Regions from separate parts of the Pseudomonas sp. TE24901 genome, predicted to be linked through region 1. Evidence: predicted binding sites of a transcription regulator. Region 1 holds the regulator's gene; each other region holds the start of a gene.
What was found. Region 1 encodes FliA, which starts transcription of late flagellar genes. Its sites were predicted from a motif close to CTAAAGTTTNNNNNNNNNNNGCCGNTAA; they were not measured.
Positions count from the first base shown of each region.

Region 2: ACVWVP_RS11200 (methyl-accepting chemotaxis protein) is a predicted target of FliA. The motif match lies at 2,385-2,412, and genes of this name have one in related genera.
Region 3: ACVWVP_RS11315 (methyl-accepting chemotaxis protein) is a predicted target of FliA. The motif match lies at 2,268-2,295, and genes of this name have one in related genera.
Region 4: ACVWVP_RS23870 (methyl-accepting chemotaxis protein) is a predicted target of FliA. The motif match lies at 1,056-1,083, and genes of this name have one in related genera.

Region 1 covers NZ_JBSSAF010000006.1:10,262-14,160, reverse strand. The annotation lists gene ACVWVP_RS13180 (chemotaxis protein CheA) at 1-66, opposite strand, end outside; gene ACVWVP_RS13175 (protein phosphatase CheZ) at 78-866, opposite strand; gene ACVWVP_RS13170 (chemotaxis response regulator CheY) at 885-1,259, opposite strand; gene fliA (RNA polymerase sigma factor FliA) at 1,427-2,167, opposite strand; gene fleN (flagellar synthesis regulator FleN) at 2,164-2,997, opposite strand; gene flhF (flagellar biosynthesis protein FlhF) at 3,104-3,899, opposite strand, start outside.
Region 2 covers NZ_JBSSAF010000005.1:26,057-29,955, forward strand. The annotation lists gene ACVWVP_RS11195 (DUF4238 domain-containing protein) at 1-620, shown strand, start outside; gene ACVWVP_RS11200 (methyl-accepting chemotaxis protein) at 814-2,112, opposite strand; gene ACVWVP_RS11205 (Lrp/AsnC family transcriptional regulator) at 2,437-2,925, opposite strand; gene ACVWVP_RS11210 (histone deacetylase family protein) at 3,047-3,899, shown strand, end outside.
Region 3 covers NZ_JBSSAF010000005.1:52,457-56,355, forward strand. The annotation lists gene ACVWVP_RS11310 (SRPBCC family protein) at 1-134, opposite strand, end outside; gene ACVWVP_RS11315 (methyl-accepting chemotaxis protein) at 216-2,210, opposite strand; gene ACVWVP_RS11320 (M91 family zinc metallopeptidase) at 2,390-3,823, opposite strand.
Region 4 covers NZ_JBSSAF010000013.1:62,865-66,763, forward strand. The annotation lists gene nhaA (Na+/H+ antiporter NhaA) at 1-827, shown strand, start outside; gene ACVWVP_RS23870 (methyl-accepting chemotaxis protein) at 1,169-2,791, shown strand; gene ACVWVP_RS23875 (outer membrane lipoprotein) at 3,552-3,899, opposite strand, start outside.

The DNA.
Region 1 (3,899 bases):
CTCTAAAATTTCGCCGGCCTCTACAAGGAAATCCTGAAGGATTTCTTCATCGGCGCCGAAGCTCATGTGGGTGCTCCTTAGAAGCCTAAACTGGATAACAGGTCATCAACATCATCTTGACCCGATACAACGTCTTCACGTTTATCGGCATGAATCTGCGGACCTTCACCCTTGGCGAGATGTTTTTGTGGATCTTTTTCCGAGAGGATCGCTGCGCGGTCATGTTCGATACCGGCAAAGCGGTCAACCTGGCCTGCCATAAGCACCAATTTGAGCAAGTTGCTTTCCACTTCGGTGACCAATTGGGTCACACGCTTGATCACCTGGCCGGTGAGGTCCTGGTAATCCTGGGCCAGCAGAATGTCGTTGAGGTTGCTGGAAACCGTGCGGTTTTCCTGCTCGCTGCGCGACAGAAAGCCGTCGACCCGACGCGCCAATTCACGAAACTCTTCCGCGCCCACTTCCCGACGCATGAAGCGGCCCCAGTCAACGCTGAGGGCCTGGGCTTCATTGGCCATGCCATTGACCAGGGGCGTGGCGTTCTCCACCAGGTCCATGGTGCGGTTGGCCGCCGCCTCGGTCAGCCTGACCACGTAGGACAGGCGTTCGGTGGCATCGGTGATTTGCGAAATCTCTTCGGCCTGGGGCATGTGCGGGTCAATCTGGAAATTGACGATCGCACTGTGCAGCTCGCGCGTGAGCTTGCCCACTTCCTGGTACAGGCCGCGGTCACGGGTCTGGTTGAGCTCATGGATTAACTGCACCGCGTCGCCGAACTGGCCTTTTTCAAGGCTGTCGACCAACTGGTGAGCATGCTTTTTCAGGGTCGACTCGAAGTCTCCCTGTGACGTTTCTTTATGCTCCATAGCTCCCCCGTGGCAGCATCAATGACCGATGCGTTCGAAGATTTTCTCGATCTTCTCTTTCAAGGCCAGCGCAGTGAATGGCTTGACCACGTAACCGTTTACCCCGGCTTGGGCGGCTTCGATGATCTGCTCACGCTTGGCTTCGGCGGTCACCATCAGCACAGGCAGGCTGCGCAGTTTTTCATCAGCACGCACGTGGCGCAGCAAATCGATACCGGTCATGCCCGGCATGTTCCAGTCGGTTACCAGAAAGTCGATGCTCCCGCTGTTGAGGATCGGAATCGCTGTAATGCCGTCATCCGCCTCGACCGTGTTTGTGAACCCAAGGTCACGCAACAGGTTTTTTATGATCCGCCGCATCGTTGAGAAGTCATCAACGATGAGGATTTTCATGTTCTTGTCCAATTCGACCTCCAAGCAGTCTTAAACGCGCCCAGCACCTGGACGCGCCATTTCAATCAACAGGCGTTACACAAAAAGGACTGCCCAGGGCACCACGGTACGAACCCGCGAAAGCGATGGCTTTCACGGTAGCGTCTGCAGTGTCCCCACACTGCCTGTCAGCGCGCGCGCCACTCTCCCAACCGCCCCCGCAAGCGGGCTGCGCACTGGCTGTGCAGCTGGCTGACACGCGATTCGCTGACCCCCAGGACCTCACCGATTTCCTTGAGGTTCAGCTCTTCGTCGTAGTACAGCGCCAACACCAGTCGCTCACGCTCCGGCAAATTGGCGATCGCGTCCGCCAACGCACCCTGGAAGCGTTCATCTTCCAGGTCACGCGACGGCTCCAGATGTGCACTCGCGCCGTCCTCGTGCAGCCCTTCGTGTTCGCCGTCCTGCAACAGGTCGTCGAAACTGAACAGGCGGCTGCCCAAGGTATCGTTCAAAATCCCGTAGTAATCATCGAGACTCAATTGGAGTTCGGCCGCAACTTCATGATCTTTAGCGTCACGACCGGTTTTTGCTTCAATTGCGCGAATTGCATCACTGACCATGCGCGTATTGCGGTGCACCGAACGCGGTGCCCAATCGCCTTTGCGCACTTCATCGAGCATTGCGCCACGAATACGGATACCCGCATACGTCTCGAAACTTGCACCCTTGCTCGCGTCGTATTTGGTCGACACTTCGAGCAGGCCGATCATGCCGGCCTGGATCAGGTCTTCGACCTGGACGCTGGCCGGCAGGCGTGCCAGCAGGTGATAGGCGATACGCTTGACCAACGGCGCGTAGCGCTCGATCAACTCGCCCTGGCTGTCACGGGCAGACTTCTTGTACGCGTTGTAGCCAGTCGCTGTCATAGCACGGGTCCTGCGCTCGTCTGATGCACCAATCGCTCGACGAAAAACTCCAGATGCCCCCGTGGGTTGGCGGGCAACGGCCAGGTATCGACCTTCTGGGCAATGGCCTTGAACGCCAGTGCGCACTTCGAACGAGGGAACGCTTCATAGACCGCACGCTGCTTTTGCACGGCCTTGCGCACACACTCGTCATAAGGAACTGCGCCGACGTATTGTAAGGCGACATCGAGGAAGCGATCCGTGACCTTGGTCAACTTGGCGAACAGGTTTCGCCCTTCCTGCGGGCTTTGGGCCATGTTGGCCAGCACGCGGAAGCGGTTCATGCCGTAGTCACGGTTAAGCAGTTTGATCAGGGCGTAGGCGTCGGTGATCGAGGTGGGTTCGTCGCAGACCACCAGCAGCACTTCTTGCGCTGCGCGCACGAAGCTGACCACGGACTCGCCGATCCCGGCGGCGGTGTCGATCACCAGCACGTCGAGGTTGTCGCCGATATCGCTGAAGGCCTGGATCAGGCCGGCATGCTGCGCCGGGCTCAGGTGCACCATGCTCTGGGTGCCCGAGGCGGCCGGCACGATCCGAATGCCACCGGGGCCCTGGAGCAGCACATCGCGCAGCTCACAACGGCCTTCGATCACATCGGCGAGGGTGTGTTTGGGTGTCAGCCCCAGCAGAACGTCGACGTTCGCCAACCCCAGGTCAGCATCCAGCAGCATGACGCGACGGCCAAGCTCTGCCAGGGCCAGGGACAAATTCACTGACACGTTAGTTTTCCCGACGCCACCTTTGCCGCCGGTCACCGCGATCACCTGTACGGGATGCATGCTGCCCATTTTATTTCTTTACCTTGTCTTGCTTAGACGCAGGCTACATGGCTTGGCCGCGTGAATCGCTTGCAGACCATCGATGTAGATACATTTCACGGTGTTCATGCTGCCCTCAACCGACCCGTTTTGCCGGGTTGTGGTAAAGGTCAGCGAACATATCGGCCATCGCTTCCTCGCTAGGCTCTTCTTGCATTTGCACGCTGACTGCACGGCTGACCAGCTGATGACGGCGCGGCAGATGCAGATCATCCGGGATCCGCGGCCCGTCGGTCAGGTAGGCAACCGGCAATTCGTGGCTGATGGCCAGGCTCAACACCTCGCCCAGACTCGCCGTTTCATCGAGTTTAGTCAGGATGCAACCGGCCAGGCCGCAGCGCTTGTAGCTATGATACGCAGCGGTAAGAACCTGTTTCTGGCTAGTGGTTGCAAGCACCAGGTAATTCTTCGACTTGATGCCACGCCCGGCCAGGCTTTCCAGCTGCATGCGCAACGCCGGGTCGCTGGCTTGCAGGCCAGCGGTATCGATCAATACCACGCGCTTGCGCAGCAGTGGGTCGAGGGCGTTGGCCAGGGACTGGCCCGGGTCGACGTGGGTCACCGACACATTGAGAATACGCCCCAGGGTCTTGAGCTGCTCCTGGGCACCAATACGGTAGCTGTCCATGCTCACCAGCGCGATGTTCTGCGCGCCGTACTTGAGCACGTAACGCGCGGCCAGTTTGGCCAGGGTGGTGGTCTTGCCCATGCCGGCAGGGCCGACCATGGCGATCACACCGCCCTCTTCCAGGGGCTCGATTTCCGGGGTGACGATCATGCGCGCCAGGTGGGCCAGCAACATGCGCCAGGCCTGGCGAGGTTCTTCGACTTCGGCGGTCAGGGCCAGCAGGTCGCGGGACAACGGGCCGGAC
Region 2 (3,899 bases), on a different contig from region 1:
AAACAAACTTTCTCGAGGATATGTATTCCGCATTGGAAAGTGAGTTTGCATATACCGTTGCCGCAATGAGTGCTAGGCCTGAAAATATGAATGTCGCAGTTGAAGAAGATGCTGAAAGACATCACGACAACTTGTTAAAGTTGATAGCGAGTCAATATTTTCGTACGCGACGCGCCCGAAAGGCAGTTATAGATCTAACGAAAGATATGTATCTGGAAAGCGTGAATGGGACGGAAAATCTCACGCCTGTTCAGGTAGAAACTGTGACCAAGGTTATTCTTTTTGTTGAGTCGATTAGGCTCGCAAATAATTTAATTAGAACTGGTTTTACGCTTTCGCTGGATCACAATGCAAGTGATCTGGATCTTGTGACCAGCAGCAATCCGGTGTGGGGGAATGTGGAGGATCGAGAAGAAAAAGAAGATGTAAGCTCCTTTAAGGCGGTTATGCCCCTTGCGCCAAAAGTGAATCTGCGCCTTTTTAAGTCGGACAATGCTGACAGTGTTTTTCAGTTTAATAGTATTGATCGGGACGTAGTGTATCGGCAGAACAAGCTGATCGCGGAAGCTTCCGACCTGGATGTCTATGCGACTACGAAACAGCAACTAAATATGTTCTAGCTTTCGTGGCTTGCACCTATGAGGCACCGCCCACTTAGGCGGTGCCTCATAGTTGTTTGCCGTAGGTTTTCATTTAGTGCTTGTTGCATCCTCGCCATACCTGCAGATTTGGCTGTGGTGGGGGCCTGCTACCCGCTAGGGAGCAATGCTTATGGAAATGAGATCAGTATTGAAGAAAATGCTTCGGAACTGTTCACTGATGAAACCTCCGCCCCAACGCATCCAGCCGCACCGCAATCACCGGCAACTGCTCACTGCTCCTCGCCAGCATTTCCACATCGTCCGCCGTGCTCTGCGCAATCCCCTGCACCGCCTGCAACCGCCCAACAATTTCCATGTTGGCTGACGTCTGCTCCCGCGTCGTACTCACAATCCGCCCGTTCAACTGATCGATATGCGCGATGTCATTGCCCACGGCCTGCAGCATATCCACCGCGACCTGGCTGTCTTCCACGCACCGTTCCACCCCTTGGCGGCTGTCGTGCATGGCTTCCACGGCTTGGCGGCTGCCGTGTTGCAAGCCTTCGATGATGGTCTTGATTTCCTGGGTGGAGACGGCGGTGCGTTGCGCCAGGCTGCGCACTTCGTCGGCGACCACGGCGAAGCCGCGGCCTTGTTCGCCAGCGCGGGCAGCTTCGATGGCGGCGTTGAGGGCGAGGAGGTTGGTCTGGTTGGCGATGCTGCTGATCACTTCGAGCACGGTGCCGATCTGTTCGGCTTGAACCGCCAGGCCTTGCACGGTTTGGTGGGTGCCGTTGAGGCGCGATGCCAATTGGGTGATTTCGTGCTGCGCGCGGCCGACACTTTGCTGGCCGCGCACGATTTGCTGGCTGGCCTTGCCCGCGTGTTCGACGGCTTGTTCGACGTGCACGGCGATGTGGCCCATGGCGTCTTCCATGCGCTGCATCGAGCCGGTCATCTGGGTGATTTCCGCCAGTTGGTGCCGCGCACCTTTTTCCAGGGTGCCGCTGGCGCTGGCGAGTTCCTGGCCCAGCTGGCCGAGGCCGTGGGAGTCGCGGGTGACGCCATCGATCAGGTGGGTGATCTGCTGCAGGAAGTGATCAAAGCGCTTGGCCAAAGACACATGCACCTTGCCTTCGCCCTGGCTGGCCTGCGAGGTGAATTGAGAGGTGACGGCCAGCATTTTTTCGAGCATTTCCTGGCTCTCGACCGCTTCGGCCTGGCTATGCACGGCGAGGTAGAGCAGGGCGACGGTTTCCATCACCACGTAGAACGCATGCACGAATACCATGCCCCAGCCGCCGTGATGATCCATCACAAACACCGGAAAACCCTGATGCTGCAAGGCATGGAACACCACGTGGTGCACCGCGATGGTGAGGGCGGCCACCAGGATCGGCAACCAGTCGCGGTAAAACGTGAGCACGGCGAGCAAGGCGAAGATGCCGAAGTGGGATTCGATCACGCCCTGGGCCTGGTTGATGTGCAGGGCGGCCATGACCATCAGGCCTGCGCCCAGTGCGCAGCGCATCACGCGGGTGCCTGGAAAGGGCACGGTAAAGCGCGGTCAGCACGACAGCGGTGCCGCCGCCGATGACCACCGCTTGCAGCAAGGTGTCGTGCCAGAACGCCAGGCCCACGGAGAACACAAACATCAGCCAGATCAACGCCAGCATGATGCGGTCGGCCTTGCGGTAATGCTCGAGAAAACGCGTACGGACAGGCATGCAGGCTTACTCCATGTAATCGAAAGAGGATCTGGCGTGCGCGGAGCGAGTGTTCGGATTCAATACTGCCAGTCAGTTATCGGCCTGGTCGGGCAGGACTTTAAACGGGCCTGGAGCCGTTCTGAGCCTCACCGCCCCGCAATCGCCACCCGACTCGTCGCCTTCACTTCCTTCAACGCCAGGCTCGACTGGATCGACGCAATCCCCAGCTGTCGGCGCAGCACGTTCTCGACAAATTCGCTGTAGCTGTCCAGGTCCTCGGCCAGCACCTGCAGCAGGTAATCCGCATCGCCGGTGATCTTGTGGCACGCCAGCACCTGGGGCAGCTCGCGCATCACGGCCTCGAACGCGTCCGGCGCCTGGTCGGCGTGGATGGCGAAGCGCACGTGTACGAAGGCCAGGATGTTCAGCCCGAGCAGCTTGCGATCGAGGTTGGCCTGGTAGTCCTTGATCACGCCTTCTTCTTCCAGGCGCTTGCGGCGACGCCAGCACGGCGTGAGGCTCAGTGACAGGCGCTCGCTGAGCTGGGCATTGGAAATGCTGGCGTCTTTCTGCAGCAGGGCGAGGATGGCGAGATCGGTGTCGTCAAGAGCGACCTGTTTGGTTTTATTTTTCATTTTATGACACCGTCAGGGTAAAAAGATCCGAATAAGCTAACAGCGGTGGAATTAAAAGCAAAGAAAGCCCCGCGCTGCCAGAACAAAATAGACCCTGTCTTTTACTGGCGGAACCTCAGCAATGTTGACTGTTTTTAGTGATGACCACCGTTTGCACCATGGCACCGAATTGAAAGATGGCGTGCTCAAACCCTCGTTCGAACAACCGAGCCGTGCGGACACGGTGCGTGACCGGGTGCAACGGGTAGGGCTGGGCGAGATCATCGTGCCGCGCACCTTCGACCGTGCCTGCTATGTCAATGCCCACAGCGAACGCTATGTGACTTTCCTCGAAACTGCCTGGGCCGAATGGACCGCCATTGGCCGCAGCCACGACGCGCTGCCGTTGGTGTGGCCGGTGCGTGACCTGGCCAACCAGCAGGTGCCGGAGTTCATCGATGGCAAGCTGGGCTTCTTCGCCATGGACGCCGGCTCGCCGATCACCCGCACCACCTGGAACGCGGTCAAGACCAGCGCGGACATCGCACTGACCGGCCTGGCGCTGATCGATGAAGGCCAGCACAGCGCCTTTGCCCTGTGCCGTCCACCGGGTCACCATGCGGCGCGCGAATACATGGGCGGTTATTGCTACCTCAACAACGCTGCGATTGCCGCGCAGCAGGCCATCACCCAAGGCGCCCGGCGTGTGGCGGTGCTGGATGTGGACTTCCACCATGGCAACGGCACGCAGAACATTTTCTATGACCGCCCCGATGTGATGTTCATCTCGCTGCACGGTGAGCCGAGCGTGTCCTATCCGTACTTTTCCGGGCATGCCCACGAGCGCGGTGCCGGGGCGGGAGAGGGCTTCAACCTCAATTACCCGTTGCCGAAAAACACCGACTGGGCCGGCTACCAAATCGCCTTGCTCGACGCCTGTCGGCAATTGAAAAACTTCGCCCCCGAGGTGCTGGTGATTTCCCTGGGCGTCGACA
Region 3 (3,899 bases), on a different contig from region 1:
CTCAGGGACGTGGGGTGCCACTCGTGCCAGCGATCAGGCTGGGTCACATAGTCATAAACGGCATCGATGGGGGCCTGGATAAAGCGTTCCTGACTGATCCGCTCCAAGCGGACCGATTGCTCGGCAGCGCGCATGGCACACCTCCTGTGTGACGACTAGGAAATGTCAGAATAGTCCTACTCCCGCGCTTTGCACGGGAGCCTCCAGGCAATTGATCAACGGACTTTGAAGCGGCTCATCAAGGCAATCACCCGGCCATTGGCGTCCAGCAGGCTCTGGGTGTTGCTTTCGGTGGCATGGCCGCTGTGCACCAACTCTTCGACCATTTGTCGGATCTGCACCATGCTGCGGTTGATCTCCTCGGTTACCGCGCTCTGCTGCTCGGCCGCCGTGGCGATCTGGGTGCTGAGGTTGTTGATGTGGCTGACCGAGCCGGCCATCTCATCCAGGCCGGTGTTCACCCGCGCCGTCGCATCCGCCGCCGACTGGCAACTGGCTTGGGTGTTTTCCATGGCGGCCACCGACGAACTTACGCCGGTGGTCAAGCGCGCCAGCATTTCGTTGATCTGCGACGTGCTGGCCTGGGTGCGTGCCGCCAGGGCGCGTACTTCATCCGCCACCACCGCAAACCCACGGCCTTGCTCGCCGGCACGTGCCGCCTCGATGGCGGCGTTGAGCGCCAACAGGTTGGTCTGGCCGGCAATGGCGCCGATCACGCCGAGGGTTTCGGTGATGCGCGCAGCGTCCTGGCGCATGTTTTCCACGGTGTGGGTGGCGCTGGAGACTTCGCCGATCAAGGCGCTGACGCTGGTGGAGGCTTCACCCACTACCACGCGGGAACGGTCGGCGTGCTCGTTGGCGCGCTGGGTGAAGGCCGCGGTTTCGGCGGCATTTTGCGCCACGGTCTCGGCGGTGGAACTCATTTCGGTGATGGCGGTGACGGTCTGGTCGGTTTCCGAGGCGTGGCGCACCAGGATCCGGTTGGTCTGCGCCGAGGCCTGTTGCAACTGCTCCAGGCCCGACGACATGGCACCGGTGGCCTGGGTCACTTCGCCGATCATGTTTTGCAGGTAGACGATAAAGCGGTTGACCGAATGGCCAATGGCGCCCAGTTCGTCTTCAGCGCGAATGGTGATACGCCGCGTCAGGTCCGCATCACCCGCCGACAGCGCGTCGATGTTGGTCTTCAGCGACTTCATGCGCTGCACCAACTGGCGGATGGCATAGGCCGCGAGCAGTACCAGCAGCAACACCATGGGGATTTGCAGCAGGGCCAGGGTGCCGAGTACATCGTCGCGCTGGGCGGTGATCAACGAGGTGGGCAGGGCGGTGGCGAGGAACCACGGCGTGCCTTCGATCGGGCGCAGGTAGAAGGTGCTGGCCACGCCGCCGTTGTCGAACTCACTGCGTTGCAGGCCCTGGTCGCGATGGGCCAGGGCTGCGCTGACCTGTGCGGCAAACGCCGAACTGCCGGCCAGTTCGCTGATGTTTTTCAACACCACCGGGCCGTTGATGCGCGAGCTATTGCTGATAATCTTGCCGTCGCCCTCGACGATGAGCATCTGGCCGCCGATGTCTTTTTCCTTGCTGGCCACCAGCTCGTTGAAGAAGCCCAGGGTCACGTCGATGGTGGCAACGCCGTAGGCCGCGCCGTCGCGCTGGATCGCCATGGCGCAGTTGGTGCGCGGCTCCTGGCTGGCGTCATCCTTGTAGGCCGCCGCCCAGGCACACTGGCCACGTGGCGAGGCGAGGCCGCCTTTGTACCAGCTCTGGTCGTAGTAGTTGGGCGCGGCGTCGCTGTTCCAGAAGGTGTTCACTGTCAGCTTGCCCGATGCATCGCGGTGCCAGAAGGTGCTGTGCTTGTTGCGCCCCGGGGTGCGCTGGTTCGGCAATGGCCAGATGCCGCCGCCGAAGACTTTCAGCTCGCCATACTGGTCCACCAGGCCCGGCAGGACCTTGTCGATGGCATCGCTGTCGAGCAGGGGAATGGTCTGGGTGATGCTGCGTTGCTGGGCTTGAACCTTGTTCAATTCGCCCTTGATCTGTTCGGCCACCTCGGCGATGCGGTTGAGCACCACCTGTTCTTCGGTGTGGCGCAGCGTGGGCGCGACCAACTGGCCGATACCCACGACGGTCAACACGAATAACACCAGGACGAACAGCACCAGAAACAGGGTATAGCGGGCTTGGATGGAGCGCAGTGGGGGCATGGGGTCGTCCTTACGAAGCGTTTATTATTCACGCGGCTTTCTTGGAGCTTCGTAGGGCTATCGGCTTGGGTGTCAGGAGCTTTAGGTACGTTCGTACAAGAAAGTCGAGGCGCCGTTTGCCGGCGCCTCATTCTGATGAGGGGGTCGCTCTTTGAGCGCAGCAGCGCTGACTTTTGGCGTTACAGGCCTCGACCCTGCGGGCTAGGGACAAGCTGGTGGAATTTTCGTAGTGGCTTGCCCATTTCTTCATTCAGAGCGTTTTCTGTGAAGTGCTTCGGGTTGACCGTCGTGGGCGGGGTAGAGGGGTCATCATCGAGATCAAAAGGTGTGGCGCTATTGGGTACACCAATAGCCTGGTACTCTAAGTTATTGGTCAAATTTTTGCTGTCTGAGTCGTCCTTGGTGGACGGATCGTCGACTTTGCTGCGCCCTCTCAGGAAGGTGCCCTTTGCGCCATTCCAGGCGTGGGCTATTTCATGGTAGAGCACTGTCACGGGAATAATCGTATTTCCGTTATGTTCCTCGATGATCGACCGCTCGTCGAAGTTAATGACGCCGCGGTCAGCGCGAGAACCGGCTACGCCATCGGTGATTCGCCCAACGGCCGACAAATCAATCTTTCCTTTACCCGCGGCTCTCAGAGCATCCAAGGCCTTACTGCCAAAGTCGTAACCGGAGGCGCCAAACCCGATGGGATTGATGCTGACACTGGCGCCATTGGTGTCAGCGAGCTCATCCATCTCGGCGAGGACCTTCTGACCATTAGGCGAACTACGGAAGAACTCCAGATCATCGGCCACGCGTTGCTTGAAGTTTTCATCACCGGTTACCGTAAAACCCCGCTCGCCCGCGTTGCTGGTTGCAACGGGGGTAAAGGACGAACCCCTGTTGCGGTCAAATTCATCGTTGATCTTCGCGTAAATGCGGTCGTGGGCGTGGTTGTTTCGTATCTTGTCCCGGCCTTTACCGGTATAAAACGTCGTGCTGTCATGCCCGACAAGTTCATCATCACCGTTGCCACCGTGCAGGACACTATGCCCGTTGCCTGCGAAGAGTTGGTCGTTGCCGTTGCCCCCGTCCAGGTAATTTTGCTTTTGTTTTCCCCCCGCGCCCGCGTAGAGACGGTCGTTGCCATTGTTGCCATACATGACGCTGTTACCGGTGCCGCCGATGAGGGTGTCATCACCTTCATTGCCTTCGGCATAGCCCAAACCGCTGCCCAGGCGCAGCGTATCGTTGCCAGCTTGACCGTACAGTCGCGTTCTTCCGCCTCCCGCTTGAATATCATCGTCGCCGTCATCCCCGTACACATCGACACGAAGCATTACATCCTGGTCGATCGTAATTTTGTCGTTGCCGCCCATGGAGTCGATCGCCAGCCCCGGTTGCGGGCCTTTTTTTTGCTCGAAATCAACGTTGAATACATCGCCGTTTACGGTGATCCGAACCTGGTTTCCAGGCCCTTTACTGACATGAATGACGTCATCGTCATTACCGGTTTTTACAATGATTCGGTTGTTCAAGATCTGCGGCTTATCGCCAGGAAGCCAGGCGACTTCGTGGTTAATCTCGACGTCGCCTTTGGTATGCAGCACATGGTTCTTATAATTCACGACGCCAGGCTCCAGGTCTTTTGGCGTGTCGTAAGGTGATGTCGGGGGAGGGCCCGAGGTGTGTCGATGTTGTGAT
Region 4 (3,899 bases), on a different contig from region 1:
TGAACAAAGGCAACTCGGCCGCCCTGGCCGGCTGGGCGATCCCCATGGCCACGGACATCGCGTTCGCTCTGGGCGTACTGGCCCTGCTGGGCAAGCGCGTGCCGGTATCGCTGAAACTGTTTCTGATGACCCTGGCCATCATTGATGACCTGGGCGCGATCATCGTCATTGCCCTGTTCTATTCCACTGACCTGTCCGGTGCCTCCCTCGCCGGCGCGGCAGCCTGCCTGATCGCCCTGATCGCGATGAACCGCCTTGGCGTGATCAAGCTTGGCCCCTACCTGATCATCGGCTTGATCCTGTGGGTCTGCGTGCTCAAGAGTGGCGTGCACGCCACGCTGGCCGGCGTGACCCTGGCGTTCTGCATCCCGATGCGCACCAAGAATGCCGAGCCTTCGCCGTTGCTGACCCTGGAACACGCCCTGCACCCCTGGGTGGCCTATGGCATCCTGCCGCTGTTCGCCTTCGCCAACGCCGGTGTCTCGCTGACCGGCGTCAGCCTGGACAGCTTCACCCACCACGTACCGATGGGCATCGCCGCCGGCCTGCTGATCGGCAAGACCGTCGGCGTGTTCGGCCTCACCTGGCTTGCCGTGAAGACCGGCCTCTCCGCCCTGCCTTCGGGCGCCAACTGGGGCCAGGTCTTCGGGGTGGCGATCCTGTGTGGTATCGGCTTCACCATGAGCCTGTTCGTCGGCTCCCTGGCGTTTGTGCCGGGTGTCAGTGAGTTCGCCGGGGAAGACCGTATGGGCATCCTGACCGGTTCTATCCTGGCAGCGTGCATTGGGTATGCGGTCACGGCGATGGCGAGTCGCAAGAAAGCCTGAGCCTGTTCGGGAGCCGGCTTGGCTGGCTCCTGAGTGACGCCCTGCAACATCGGACGTGAATAAAATGCTCGTTGTCAGCTGCTGTGAATGACGCATGGATGACATAGCAATGTTCACCTGAGGCCCAAATACCTCATACACGAAACCTCAACCGCTCACCCGGTTGAGGTTTTTCTTTTTCCGCCGTCACCCGCAACATGAAACTTACCCACCCAGCCCCCACCGCCCCTAAAGACTTCACGCCCACCGCCGACTAGCTGGTGTGGCGCCTCGACTGTCCCGGCCCGGGACGCCCGCCCGACTTTGCTCTTCAACGCGTTTTCAGCCCGAGCGTAAACCCCATGTTCCTGAGAAATATAAGAATCGCGGCCAGAGCCTTCATCGGCTTCGCTGCTATTGCGTCACTGAGTGTGTTTCTCGGTCTGTTTGCGCTCAAGCAGATCGGCGAAGTCCAGTCCCAGGCGGCCGACATCCAGAACAACTGGATGCAGCGCGTCAGGATACTGGCCCTGGCCAACGCATCGCTCGACCGTTTTCGCCTGGGTGAAATGGCGCACATTCTGTCGTCCAGCGATGCCGATATGCAGACCTACGAAGACAAGTCCGCCGGTCGCCTCAAGGCCGTCAAGGAGCAGTTGACCCAGTACGCGGCGCTGTTGCGTACGCCGGAGGAAAAATCACGGCTCGAGGTGTTCAACCAGAGCCTCGAGGCGTACGCGAAAAACCATACCGAGATGCTCAAGCGCTCGCGCTCAGGCGACAAGGCCGGCGCGCGGGACTTTCTCAACAGCATTCGAGAAAGCTATGAGCAGATGACCAAGAATTTCGACCAACTGATCGACCTTGCCAACAAAGGCGCAGAACAGGCCGGCATGACGTCCGTCGGTGCTTACCAACATGCGGTGAGTGGCATCACGCTCGTGATCCTGTTGGTGAGTGGCGGCACGGTGCTGGTGGCCTGGTTACTGACGCGCAGCATCACTGGCCCGATCATCGAAGCGGTGCATGTGGCCGAGACCATCGCCAAGGGCGACCTGACCCAACCGATCACCCCCACGGGCAACGACGAAGCCACGCGTTTGCTCAGGGCCCAAGAGGTCATGCGCAATAACCTGGTACAGACCCTGCGGCAGATCACCGGCTCGTCCAGCCAACTGGCGGCGGCGGCCGAAGAGCTCAATGCCGTCACTGCCGAAGGTAGCCGTGACCTGCAGCAGCAACATGGCGAAATCGAACAGGCCGCGACTGCCGTCACCGAGATGACCACGGCGATTGAGGAAGTGGCGAGAAATGCGGCGTCCACCTCAGACCTGTCTCAGGAGTCGCGAAGCATTGCCTTGAAAGGCCAGCAGCGCATGGTCGAAGCGCTGAACGCAATCCAGGCGCTGACCCGTGGCGTTGAACTCAGCTCTGGCCAAGTGGGCGGTCTTGCCGAGCAGGCCAAGGGGATCGGCAAGGTCCTCGATGTGATCCGCACGATTGCCGAGCAAACCAACCTGCTGGCGCTGAACGCGGCCATCGAAGCCGCGCGCGCGGGCGATGCAGGCCGTGGGTTTGCCGTGGTTGCCGATGAAGTGCGCGCCCTGGCCCACCGCACCGCCCAGTCGACCCAGGAAATCGAACAGATGATCGGCAGCATCCAGACCAACACCGCCAGCACCGTCAACACCATGCTCGACAGCAGCACCATGACCGAGCAAACCCTGGCGCTGGCCGAACTGGCGCAGAAAGCGCTGGCGGATATCCTGGCGGCCAACGATGAGATCAATGATCGCAACCTGGTCATCACCACGGCGGCGGCTGAGCAAGCTGATGTGGCCCGGGCGGTTGACCGCAATTTGCTGAACATTCAGCAGTTGTCGGTTCAATCTGCGGAAGGCTCGACCCAAACGACGGCTGCGTCGCAGTCCCTGGCAAGCCTGGCCCATGAGTTGAACACCATGGTGAAGCACTTCCAGATCTGAGGGCAGCCTGAGAAACCAAAAAGCCGTCTCGGCTTAAACCGAGACGGCTCCACTTCTTAGACCTTAAAGGTCATCGAAGCTGTCCCGCAGGAACCCCCACACGTGGCACACACGCAAGGCGTTCACTACGAGGTTCCACGTACGTCGTGCAAACTTCGACATACTCGGCCCTCCAAATGTTGGGCCTTACCTCCAGCGTACTTACCGGAACATGCGCGCCTTCGGATACAGGTCATTGTTTCCTGTGAGGCGGCCGGGTTGATGGTCCAGCCGCGTTAATCCGGCACGGATTGCAAGCCCGTGGCCGCCGGTCCAAATTCGCCGGCGAACCCAGCTTGCTCACAACACAATGCACGCAGAACGAGGGCGATACTAACTTAGCCTTCCGGCTCGAGGTGTAACGAAGGCAGCTTGAACAGCTAACTCTACGCTCTGGATTTGTTGCCTTATTTTGCAAAACAATTCGCAAAATAAAACCCAACAATAAGATCCGCCACTTATCGTCTTATCTTGCGTCATGCAAAGGCCAACAGTAGTATTTCGCGCAGGTCATTGTTTCCTGTGAGCACGCAATGTCAGCTGCAAACTGGTATTGCAAATAAAAAACCGCCTTTTCGTGGCGGTTTTTTATTGCCTGCATTTTTAGCGGGAACGACAGCGCACTCACTTCAGATCGACGGTACAGCCAACCTCGCCCCATACAATAAAAAACCCCCAACCAGTCACCCGGTTGGGGGTTTTGTGTTTCTACAACCGACGCTTAGCGAGTCACTCGGCTGGTGCCGTTAACGGTCATGATGCGAACGCGGTCACCGATGCGGAAGATTTCGTTCTCTTCAACCGCTTGCACGTAGGCGCGCATGCTGCCGTCGTCTTCGCGCACGGTGATTTCAACGCCTTGGGTGCGGGTCAGGCCCTCTTCGGTGGCCGAGCCCAGCAGGCCGCCAGCGACGGCGCCGATCACGGCAGTGACAATGCTGCCACGGCCGCCGCCGATGGCGCTGCCGCCAACGCCGCCGATGACTGCGCCAGCAGCGCCGCCGATTGGGGTCTTGGTACCTTCGATTTTCACCGGACGCAGGGATTCAATGGTACCCATGCGAACGGT